One region of the Klebsiella sp. M041 genome, then DNA from elsewhere that is predicted to be linked to it. Evidence: predicted binding sites of a transcription regulator. Region 1 holds the regulator's gene; the other holds the start of a gene.
What was found. Region 1 encodes PurR, which represses purine synthesis genes. Its sites were predicted from a motif close to CANGCAAACGTTTGCNTG; they were not measured.
Positions count from the first base shown of each region.

Region 2: pyrC (dihydroorotase) is a predicted target of PurR. The motif match lies at 3,903-3,920, and genes of this name have one in related genera.

Region 1 covers NZ_JCAXWU010000006.1:166,422-172,167, reverse strand. The annotation lists gene cfa (cyclopropane fatty acyl phospholipid synthase) at 1-632, opposite strand, end outside; gene punC (purine nucleoside transporter PunC) at 927-2,108, opposite strand; gene punR (DNA-binding transcriptional activator PunR) at 2,221-3,132, shown strand; gene purR (HTH-type transcriptional repressor PurR) at 3,151-4,176, opposite strand; gene cydH (cytochrome bd-I oxidase subunit CydH) at 4,469-4,561, shown strand; gene AC6CWS_RS09815 (MFS transporter) at 4,729-5,746, shown strand, end outside.
Region 2 covers NZ_JCAXWU010000004.1:62,101-67,846, forward strand. The annotation lists gene AC6CWS_RS05890 (Gfo/Idh/MocA family protein) at 1-481, opposite strand, end outside; gene AC6CWS_RS05895 (YceH family protein) at 497-1,150, opposite strand; gene rimJ (ribosomal protein S5-alanine N-acetyltransferase) at 1,160-1,744, opposite strand; gene mdtH (multidrug efflux MFS transporter MdtH) at 1,973-3,181, shown strand; gene AC6CWS_RS05910 (lipoprotein) at 3,295-3,855, shown strand; gene pyrC (dihydroorotase) at 3,981-5,027, shown strand; gene dinI (DNA damage-inducible protein I) at 5,101-5,352, shown strand; gene bssS (biofilm formation regulator BssS) at 5,656-5,746, shown strand, end outside.

The sequences.
Region 1 (5,746 bases):
TCGCAGCGCGCCTGGGCCATCTTTTGCTGTTCGGCGGAGATGGTCACGCCGACAACGCTCACCTGGTAATTCCGCGCCATATATTCGGCAAGACCGCCCCAGCCGCAGCCGATATCCAGCACTCGCATGCCTGGCTCGAGCTCCAGCTTACGGCAGATGAGATCCAGCTTATCCTGCTGCGCGGCTTCGAGGGTCTGCGCCTCTTTCCAGTACCCGCAGGAATATTGCATGTAGGGATCAAGCATCCGGCTGAAAAGATCGTTGCCGAGGTCATAGTGCTCTTTGCCGACGATCCAGGCGCGTTTTTTACTTTGCAGGTTAAACAGGCGAGCGCCTGCGATGCGGAGTGTGTCTTTGAAATGGTGAGGGAGTTGTTTTTCCAGCCCGGCGCGGAGCACTTTATGGAAGAATATATCCAGACGCTCGCAGTCCCACCAGCCGTCCATATAGCTTTCGCCTAAACCCAGCGACCCCTCCTGCAATACGCGTTTAAAAAAAAGAGGGTTTTTAATCCGCAGGTCTGACGGCGCGGAGCCATTGATTTCAATTCCCGCACGGCCCAACAATTCAGCTGCAATCCGGTACCAGTCATCATTTGGTACACTTACTTCTTCTATACACGATGAACTCATAGCTTCTCCATCACGCCCAAGTGATCAGAACCTTAAAACAGCGTAGACGCTTTTTTGGCTTTGTGAGAAATCTCACGGATAATCCGTGAAGTCGCTATCCGACGTAGAACAGAGGAAGGGAGATAACCCTTGCCGAAAGGCCTTCCATGGTGAAACGGAGGCATCCTGCATCCGTTAATCTGTTAAATATTTTTTATTTATGTGAACCCGGATCCAGTATAGGACGCTAAGTACTGGCTTTCAATAAAAATATCTTAGCGTGCTAACCACTGGTCCGGGCTCTGGCGACGGGCGTCAGGCGTGGGAAGAGTGGGCCGCCAGCGCTGGCGTCTGCTGCAGGCGATAACCCACTCCGGCTAACAAAATAGAGACCAGCATCACGCTGGTGGTGGTCAGCAGCGGTGTGGCGATCAGCGTGGAGACTAGCAGGCTGGTCAGGAAGCACAGGCCAAGCTGGAGGGTGTTCTGCAGCGCCGCCGCGCGGCCGGTTGCCTGCGGGAAAGGCTTCAGCGCCTGAGCGACCACGATGGGGTAGATCCCGCCGTTGACCACCGCCATCAGGCAGAACGGGATCATCAACGCCACCAGCGAGGCATGCGTTTGCAGACCCACCAGCCAGGTGGCGGCGACGCTGACGGCGAAGACCACCAGCAGCCACGGGAGCATTTGTTGCCCGGACCATTTTTGCAGCAGCGCGCGACAGCCATAGCCGCCCACCAGAAAAGCGATGGTCTGCGGGATATAGCTCAGGCCGATGGCGGTCGGGCCGTAGCCCATCTCATGAAGGATAAACGGCGAACCGGTAAGCCAGGCGAAGAAGCTGGCGGAACAGGCGGCGTAGATCAGGACGTTGCCGCTGTATTCCCGGGAGCGCAGCAGCGCCAGAAAAGTGATTTTCTTTTCAGCCACTGTGGCCGACTTAGCGGCGGCCTTCAGGCGCAGGGCAGGCAGCATCAGCAGCAGAGTGATGGCAAACAAGGTGGCGAAGATGGCTTGCCACTCGAAGTGCACCAGCAGCCAGCTGCCCAGCAGCGGGGCCAGCGCAGGGGACAGTCCTACCAGCGGCATAATAGTGGCGAAGATGCGGTTGGTGCGCTGGGCGGGATAGTAATCGGTCACCATCGCCTGCCAGGTGACCGCCGCGGCGCAGACGCCAATCGCCTGCAGAAAACGCAGCGCCAGCATCAGCGTGGCGTTCTGCACCCACAGCATTCCCAGGCAGCCGACCGCGAAAATCGCCAGGCCGCTCAGCAGCACCGGTTTGCGCCCGTAGCGGTCTGACAGCGGCCCCCAGAAGAGCTGGCCCAGCGCGAAGCCGGCGAGGAACAGGCTCAGGCTGGCGCTAATGGATGCGGCGGAGGTGTCGAGATCCTGCTGCATGGCGGCAAATGCCGGCAGGTACATATCGGTGGCCAGAAAGCCCAGCACGCTCAGGCCGGCCAGCCAGACTAAAAATCCTTTCCCAGGTTGTGACATAACGTTCTCATTTTTGGAGTACAGGTACGATGCCGCAGAGTGTAGGGAGTGCATTGTGGCTTGTGAAACGCTAATATTTGTCACATGCATTCAAAAATTTTGCAGGCAGAAAATGTGGTCTGAATACTCTCTGGAAGTGGTTGATGCCGTCGCCCGGAACGGCAGCTTTAGCGCGGCGGCGCAGGAGCTCCATCGGGTGCCTTCCGCCGTCAGCTATACCGTGCGTCAGCTCGAAGAGTGGCTGGCCGTCCCGTTGTTTGAGCGCCGTCATCGTGATGTGGAGCTGACCCCCGCCGGGGTCTGGTTTTTACAGGAAGGGCGCTCTGTTATCAAAAAAATGCAGATCACCCGCCAGCAGTGCCAGCAAATTGCCAACGGCTGGCGCGGGCAGTTGTCGATCGCGGTGGACGATATCGTGAAACCCGCGCGGATGCGCCAGATGATCGTGGATTTCTATCGCCATTTTCCCGACGTCGAGCTGATCGTTTTTCAGGAAGTGTTCAATGGCGTATGGGATGCGCTGGCCGACGGCCGCGTGGAGCTGGCGATTGGCGCAACGCGCTCTATTCCGGTCGGGGGCCGCTATGCGTTCCGCGATATGGGGATGCTGAGCTGGGACTGCGTGGTGGCGAGCGATCACCCGCTGGCGAAGATGGCGGGGCCGCTGAGCGACGATGTCCTGCGCAACTGGCCGTCGCTGGTGCGGGAAGATACCTCGCGTTCGTTGCCCAAACGGACAACGTGGCTGCTGGATAACCAGAAGAGGGTGGTGGTCCCCGACTGGGAATCGTCGGCAACCTGTCTGTCGGCAGGACTCTGCGTCGGCATGGTGCCAAGCCATTTCGCCCGGCCATGGGTGGATCGCGGCGAGTGGACCGCGCTGGCGCTGGAAAATCCGTTTCCGGATGCGGCCTGCTGTCTGACCTGGCAGCAGAATGATGCTTCGCCGGCGTTAAACTGGATGCTGGACTACCTGGGGGACAGCGACACGCTGAATCGGGAGTGGCTGCGGGCGCCGGAGTGATCCGCGCCCGCCAGTGCTTTAGCGACGATAGTCGACAAACGGGCCATCCGCCACCGAGCGGCGTTCGACCAGCCGAGGGTGCACTTCAATAGACTGCGACTCTTCGCGCTTGTTGACGATACGATCCAACAGCATATTGAACGCGGCTTCGCCCAGCGAATCTTTCGGCTGATGAATGGTGGTTAACGCCGGGCTGAAATAGCGGGCGTTGCGCACATTATCATAACCGATCAGCGAAATGTCCTGCGGCACGCGCAGCCCCATTTCATCCGCGGCGCAGATAGCGCCCATCGCCATAATGTCGCCGCCGCAGAAGACCGCCGTTGGACGGTGTTGTTGGCTCAGGATCTGCTGCATGGCGCGGTAGCCGGACTCCGGCTCGAAGTCGCCCTGTACAATCCAGTTTTCCGGCACGCTGATATGCGCCTCTTTCATCGCCTGCATGAAGCCGGCCAGTCGCCCCGCGCCGGTGTTGCGCTCCAGCGGGCCCGGGATCACGCCGATTTCGCGGTGACCGCGTTCAATCAGGTAACGTCCGGCGATATACCCGCCCTGGAAGGCGTTATCGATTACCGCATCGGTAAAGTCAGCTTTTGCTTCGCCCCAGTCCATCACCACCATCGGAATATGGCGATACTCTTCCAGCATGCTCAGGACGGAGTCCGGGTATTCGGAACACATCACCAGCAGACCGTCGACGCGTTTTTGCGCCATCATCGACAGATAGGCCCGCTGTTTTTCCGGGTCGTTCCAGGCGTTGCCGAGAATCAGGGTATAGCCCTTCTGGAAGCAGCTCTTTTCAACGGACTCAATGATTTCAGCGAAATAGGCGGCTTCGCTACTGGTCGCCAGCAGGCCAATCGATTTTGTATGATTGACTTTCAGGCTGCGGGCCACGGCGCTCGGCGAGTAGTGCAGCTCTTTAATCGCCGCCCATACCGCATTGCGCGTCTCTTCGGCAACGAAACGGGTTTTGTTAATTACATGTGATACAGTTGTAGTGGAAACGTTTGCGCGCTTCGCTACATCTTTAATAGTTGCCATTACATCTCACTCCATGCCTTGACCTGATCGCCTGATCATCGATACGTAAACGTTTGCCTACACACACCCTGAATACAATTTTCAACATTGCATCACGTCGGGAAAACGACACAGAACGACAGGAAGGGGTCAATGGCCGATACGCTTTTAAATTAGCGTGGGATTTTGTCCGATCTTGGGGCAAAGTGGAAGAGCAAAAATGTGCATCGCCCTAAATCCCGGAAGATTTTTGCGATTTTTTGTGCAAAAATGAGCAAGCTCACTTTTGGTGTGGGGATAACAAGAGGGAAAAATGATGGATACCAATTTAAAGTTTTCGCTGATCACCACGATTATTGCCCTCGGCGTGATCGTCGCATTCAGCCTGACCGCCATACTGCACTAATGTTCCGATGAGGGAGGAGCGCGGCCTCCTCCCCGTATCCCGCCATTATTATCAATTCTGCAAAAATCTTTTGTCATTTCGTTCACTTTTGTTTTTTTGTGATTGATGTCATGCTTTTGGCTTCTGATGTTACGCCGTCCTCCCTGACGGTCTGATGGAGTCATTGAATGAAAATCAACTTTCCTTTACTCGCGCTGGCGATCGGCGCCTTTGGCATCGGGACCACCGAGTTCTCCCCGATGGGATTGCTGCCGGTGATTGCCAAGGGCGTGGACGTCTCGATACCGGTAGCGGGAATGCTGATCAGTGCGTATGCCATCGGCGTCATGGTCGGCGCGCCGCTGATGACCCTGCTGCTGTCCCATCGCGCCCGACGCAATGCGCTGATTTTTCTGATGGGGATCTTCACCGTCGGCAACCTGCTGTCATCCATGGCGCCGGATTACACCACGCTGCTGCTGTCGCGCATTATTACCAGCCTCAACCACGGCGCCTTTTTTGGCCTGGGGTCGGTGGTGGCGGCCAGCGTGGTACCCAAGCACAAGCAGGCCAGCGCGGTGGCCACCATGTTTATGGGCCTCACCATCGCTAATATCGGCGGCGTGCCTGCCGCGACCTGGCTTGGAGAAACCATCGGCTGGCGGATGTCCTTCCTCGCCACCGCGGGGTTAGGCCTGCTGGCGATGGTGAGCCTGTGGTTCTCCCTGCCGAAGGGCAGCGCGGGCGAACGGCCGGATGTCAAACAAGAGCTTTCGGTCCTGTTACGGCCGCAGGTTCTTTCTGCCTTACTGACCACCGTGCTGGGCGCCGGGGCGATGTTTACGCTGTATACCTACATTTCGCCGGTACTGAATTCGCTGACCCATGCTTCATCGCTGTTTATCACCGCGATGCTGGTGCTGATTGGAGTTGGTTTTTCGCTGGGCAACTATCTGGGCGGCAAATTCGCCGACCGGTCGGTCTCCCGCACGCTGAAAGGCTTTCTGCTGCTGCTGATGGCGATCATGCTGGCGATACCGCTGCTGGCGCAATCCCAGGCGGGTGCGGCCATCAGTATGATCGTCTGGGGCGCAGCCACCTTTGCGGTAGTGCCGCCGCTGCAGATGCGAGTGATGCGCGTGGCGCATGAGGCGCCGGGTCTCTCTTCTTCGGTGAATATCGGGGCGTTCAACCTGGGCAACGCGC
Region 2 (5,746 bases), on a different contig from region 1:
AGTCATCAAGCAGGGTAAAGCGCAGATCGTTGCCCACGCTATCGCTGCGGTGTTTATCCATCCGCAGCGAGGCCGCCTCGCCCAGCCGTCCCTTCAGCTCCCGATAGAGCGGTGCGAAGCGGCGATTGAAACCGACCATCAGCGTCAGACGCCGCCGCGCCGCCAGCTCGACCAGCATCTCCGCCTCACTCAGCTTGTCCGCCAGCGGTTTGTCCACGCAAACATGAACCCCGGCATTCAGCAAATGATTCACCACTTCATAATGTGAAGCCGTCGACGTATGGACAAAAACCGCATCGCACTGCGCCGCCAGAGCGTCCAGTGATTCAGCGTAGGGGATCCGCCAGGTTTCGCAGACCCGCAGCGCCTTCTCTTTCCCCGGCGACCAGGCCGCCTGCAGCGTCCAGCTTTCCGCCGCCCCCAGCACCGGCAGCCACGCTTTCTGCGCAATGCCGCCTAAGCCAACCACTCCGATGCGCAATCTTGTCCCCACGTATTAGTCCCCCAGATGGTGTAACAGCGAATCGAGGCGCGCTTTCAGCTCCGCCACCTCGCCTTCCAGCGCTTCAACCCTGGCTCGCAGATCGTCATCCTCTTCCAGCGGCGCGAGTGCTTCCACCGTCGTGATCAGCGTGTCCATCTCGTCGCAAAACAGATGCATATAGCGGCTTTCCCGTTTTCCCGGCTCCCGGGGCAGACGGGCGACGAAGGGACCATCTTCGCGGGTCGCCAGCCCTTCCAGCACGCTTTCCACTTCCGCCATATCGCTGAACTCATGCATCCGCTGCGCCCGACTGCGTAATTCACCCGGCGTCTGGGCGCCGCGCAGCAGCAGCGTCGTCACCACCGCCACCTCGCCGGCGCTGAGCTTCAGATCGCCAAATTCGGAGTTGCAAAAGCGCTGCTCATACTTGGTTACCCGATTGCCGAATCCGCTGACCGTGCGCAGATAGTGGCGTTTCACCAGGGTATCCAGCAGCGTCTGGACCTCGCCTTCGCTCAGCGACATCACCGGCTCGCGGTTGGTTTTCTGATTGCAGGCGGTCACGACGGCGTTCACCGACAGCGGATACTGCTCGGGCGTGGTGACCTGCTTTTCCAGCAGACAGCCAATGACGCGCGCTTCATGCGCGGTTAACTGATATTTCATCCTCTCTCCTTAACGTCCCGCTGACCAGTCCGGCGTCGTTAGCGCCGTCAATACATGGTCACGCCACTGCCCGTCGATCAGCAGGTAATCTTTGGCGTAACCCTCTTTTTCAAACCCCAGCCGCGCCAGCAGCGCGCCGCTGCGCTGATTATGCGGCATATAGTTGGCCATAATGCGATGAATATGCTGCGTACGCTGCATATAGCGAATCGCCGACGTCAGCGCTTCAAACATCAGCCCCTGCCCCTGCCACTTCTCGCCAATAGAGTAGCCGAGATAGCAGGCATGGAATGATCCACGCACCACGTTGGAAAAGTTCGCCACGCCGACGATCTCCTTTTCCTCCGGATCGAGCAGCGCGAAATAAAAAGCAGACCCCTGTTTATGAAACTCGGAGATCATCGACAGACGCGCCTGCCATCCGGAAGGATAGCAGTGGCTGTCGTCACGAACCGGCTCCCAGGGTTTTAAGAACGCCTTATTCTCGGCGTAATAATCGGCCAGACGCCAGGCGTCACGATCGTGAACCAGGCGCACCACCAGCCGGTCCGTCGTCAAACGCACCTTCGGCACGTTACTGCGATAGCCAAACATTTCCTTTTCAGTCCCCCTGACTTCATTCTTGCTGCCTTCACTATACCTGTCCTGCGCGACGGTGTGAAAACAGCAACATACCATTTTCTGCGCCATCTCCTCTTTTCGATGAATAGCCTCAATCGAACTTGCATTTTGATAAAAAAATATTGTCGCAAGGGCGCTGGGAAAAGCAGCAGATTGCCCGCAGAATATCCACGCTTATCTCTATTTTTCCCTGGAGGGGAAATGTCCCGCGTCTCGCAGGCAAGGAGCCTGGGTAAATATTTCCTGTTAGTCGATAACATGCTGGTCGTGTTGGGCTTTTTTGTCGTCTTCCCGCTGATTTCCATCCGCTTTGTCGATCAGATGGGCTGGGCGGCGCTGATGGTCGGCATCGCGCTCGGCCTGCGCCAGTTGGTGCAGCAGGGATTAGGTATCTTTGGCGGCGCTATCGCCGACCGCTTCGGCGCCAAACCGATGATCGTCACCGGTATGCTGATGCGCGCCGGCGGCTTCGCGGCGATGGCCGTCGCCCATGAGCCGTGGGTGCTGTGGTTCTCGTGCATACTTTCCGGGCTCGGCGGCACGCTGTTCGATCCGCCGCGGGCGGCGCTGGTGGTTAAGCTGGTGCGCCCGCATCAGCGCGGCCGCTTTTTCTCCATCCTGATGATGCAGGATAGCGCCGGCGCGGTGATTGGCGCGCTGCTGGGCAGCTGGCTGCTGCAGTATGATTTCCGCCTGGTGTGCAGCGCCGGCGCCGCGCTGTTTATCGCCTGCGCGGCATTTAACGCCTGGTATCTGCCGGCATGGAAGCTCTCGACGGTGAAAACGCCGATCCGCGAGGGGCTGGGCCGGGTGCTGCGGGACAAGCGCTTCGTCACCTATGTCCTGACGCTGACGGGCTATTACATGCTGGCGGTGCAGGTGATGCTGATGCTGCCGATCATGGTGAATGACATCGCCGGCTCGCCGGCCGCCGTGAAGTGGATGTACGCCATCGAAGCCACCATTTCGCTGACCCTGCTCTATCCCATTGCCCGCTGGAGCGAAAAACGTTTTCGCCTTGAGCACCGGCTGATGGCCGGTCTGCTGGTGATGACTCTGGCCATGCTCCCCATCGGCATGACCAGCAGTTTGCAACAGCTGTTTACCCTGATCTGCCTGTTTTACATCGGCTCCATCATTGCCGAACCCGCCCGGGAGACGCTGGGCGCCTCGCTGGCGGACGCCCGGGCGCGCGGCAGCTATATGGGCTTCAGCCGCCTGGGGCTCGCCTTTGGCGGCGCGCTGGGATATGCGGGCGGCGGCTGGCTGTTTGATGCCGGTAAGGCCGCGGGTCAGCCCGAGCTGCCGTGGCTGATGCTCGGGGCCATCGGGGTTATCACCTTCCTGGCGCTGTGGTGGCAGTTTAGTCCGAAACGCTCTACCTCCGGCATGCTGGAGCCGCGGACCTGATGCGCGCGGCGGCGGTTTCTCCCGCTTTCAGCCTATTCTGCTGGTATCGAGGGTGCTGACAGGTCATGATGCTTTGTGTCAGGATGAATGAAGATATGAGCCAGAGGACCCCCATGAAAAAGATTTTGATCGCCGCCGCGCTGATTGTCAGCGGCCTGCTGAGCGGCTGTAATCAGCTGACCCAATACACGGTAAGCGAGCAGGAGATTAACCAGGCCCTGCAGAAGCGAAACCATTTTGCCAAAGATATTGGTCTGAAAGGCGTTGCCGACGCCCATATCGAACTGCAGAACCTCACCAGCGCCATCGGGCGCGAGGAGCCGGGCAAAGTCACGCTGACCGGGATCGCTAACGTCGACCTGAACTCCCTGTTCGGCACGCAGAAAGCGACGATCGATCTGAAGCTCAAAGCGCTGCCAACTTTTGACAGAGAGAAAGGCGCCATCTTCCTGCAGGAAATGGAGGTGGTCGATGCCAAAGTGGCGCCCGAGAAACTGCAGTCGGTCATTCAGGCCCTGCTCCCCTATCTGAATCAGTCGCTGCGCAGTTACTTCAGCCAGCAGCCTGCCTATGTCCTGCGTGAGGACGCCAGCACCGGTGAAGCGCTGGCGAAGAAATACGCCAAAGGCATAGAGGTGAAGCCGGGCGAGATTGTCATCCCCTTTACCAATTAATCTCCAGGGCGCCGCGGCGCCCTCAATTTTTTACGGAAATGAGTGCAAAGGAAAACGTTTACGCTTATCCTTAGTGCCCGGCAAAAAACAGCCCTGATGACTGAACCTATTAGCCGGAGCCTTCCATGACAGCACAATCCCAGGTATTGAAAATCCGCCGCCCAGACGACTGGCATATCCATCTGCGTGATGACGATATGCTGAAAACCGTCGTGCCTTATACCAGTGAGTTTTATGGCCGGGCGATCGTGATGCCGAATCTGGTGCCGCCTGTCACCACCGTCGCGGCGGCTATCGCCTATCGCCAGCGCATTATGGACGCCGTCCCGGCCGGGCACGATTTTACCCCGCTGATGACCTGCTATCTGACAGACTCCCTCGACCCGGCTGAGCTGGAGCGCGGCTTTAACGAAGGCGTGTTCACCGCCGCCAAGCTTTACCCGGCCAATGCCACCACCAACTCCAGCCACGGCGTCACCAGCACCGACGCTATTATGCCGGTGCTGGAGCGGATGGAAAAACTGGGGATGCCGCTGCTGGTACATGGCGAAGTCACCCATGCCGAGATTGATATTTTCGACCGCGAAGCGCGCTTTATTGAAACCGTGATGGAGCCGCTGCGCCAGCGCCTGCCCGGCCTGAAGGTTGTCTTTGAGCATATCACCACCAAAGATGCCGCCGAGTATGTGCGTGACGGCAATGAACTGCTGGCGGCCACTATCACCCCGCAGCATCTGATGTTCAACCGTAACCATATGCTGGTCGGCGGTATTCGTCCTCACTTGTACTGCCTGCCGGTACTCAAACGCAATATTCATCAGCAGGCACTGCGCGAACTGGTCGCCAGCGGCTTTAGCCGCGTCTTCCTTGGCACCGATTCCGCGCCGCATGCCCGCCATCGTAAGGAAGCCAGCTGCGGCTGCGCCGGCTGCTTCAACGCCCCGACCGCCCTCGGCAGCTACGCCACCGTGTTTGAAGAAATGAACGCTCTGCAGCACTTTGAGGCCTTCTGCTCGCTGAACGGCCCGCGCTTTTACGGTCTGCCGGTCAATGAAGGCTATGTTGAACTGGTGCGTGAAGAGACGACCGTCGTCGACAGTATTGCGTTGCCCAATGACACCCTGGTGCCGTTCCTGGCAGGTGAAACCGTCCGCTGGACCATGAAGCGATAAAAAACGCGGCCCCCTGTTGTCAATGCTCATCAGATACTGTATAAATAACCAGTATCAAACACAGGGGGCAATTATGCGCATTGAAGTCTCTATCGCCAAAACGACCGCCTTACCCAACGGCGCGCTGGAAGCGCTGAATAACGAACTCTCTCGCCGTATCGCCGAACAGTTCCCGGCCATCGACAGCCAGGTGAGCGTCCGCTACGCCACGGGCAATCAGCTCTCGGTGTTCGGCGGCCTGAAAGAAGACAAAGACCGGATAAGCGAAATCCTGCAAGAAACCTGGGAAAGCGCGGACGACTGGTTTGTCCACGATCTCTCCTGAAGCATGGCGGGATCCAGTTACTCTGGTTTGCTCCCTCATTGTGCTTTTCTTTGCCGGGTCGCCCCGGCTTTTTTATCCTCTTCTCATGTTCAGAATATTCCTGATTATTCTGCTTAATATCGACTAAAATGGCCGTTTTGCACGCTTATCTTGAGTAAAAAAGCGGCAAAACAAGAAAATCATGCTGCCTTTCATTTAATTTCTCGAGTTTATTCTTGATCCCTGATATAATTAACTTGCTTCAAAAAACATGCATTAAACCTCGAGAATTGTTGTCTTTTAACATATGAATAAGGGGTTATGATGGAAAAAAATAATGAAGTCATTCAGACCCATCCCCTCGTTGGATGGGACATCAGCACCGTTGATAGCTACGATGCACTGATGTTGCGCC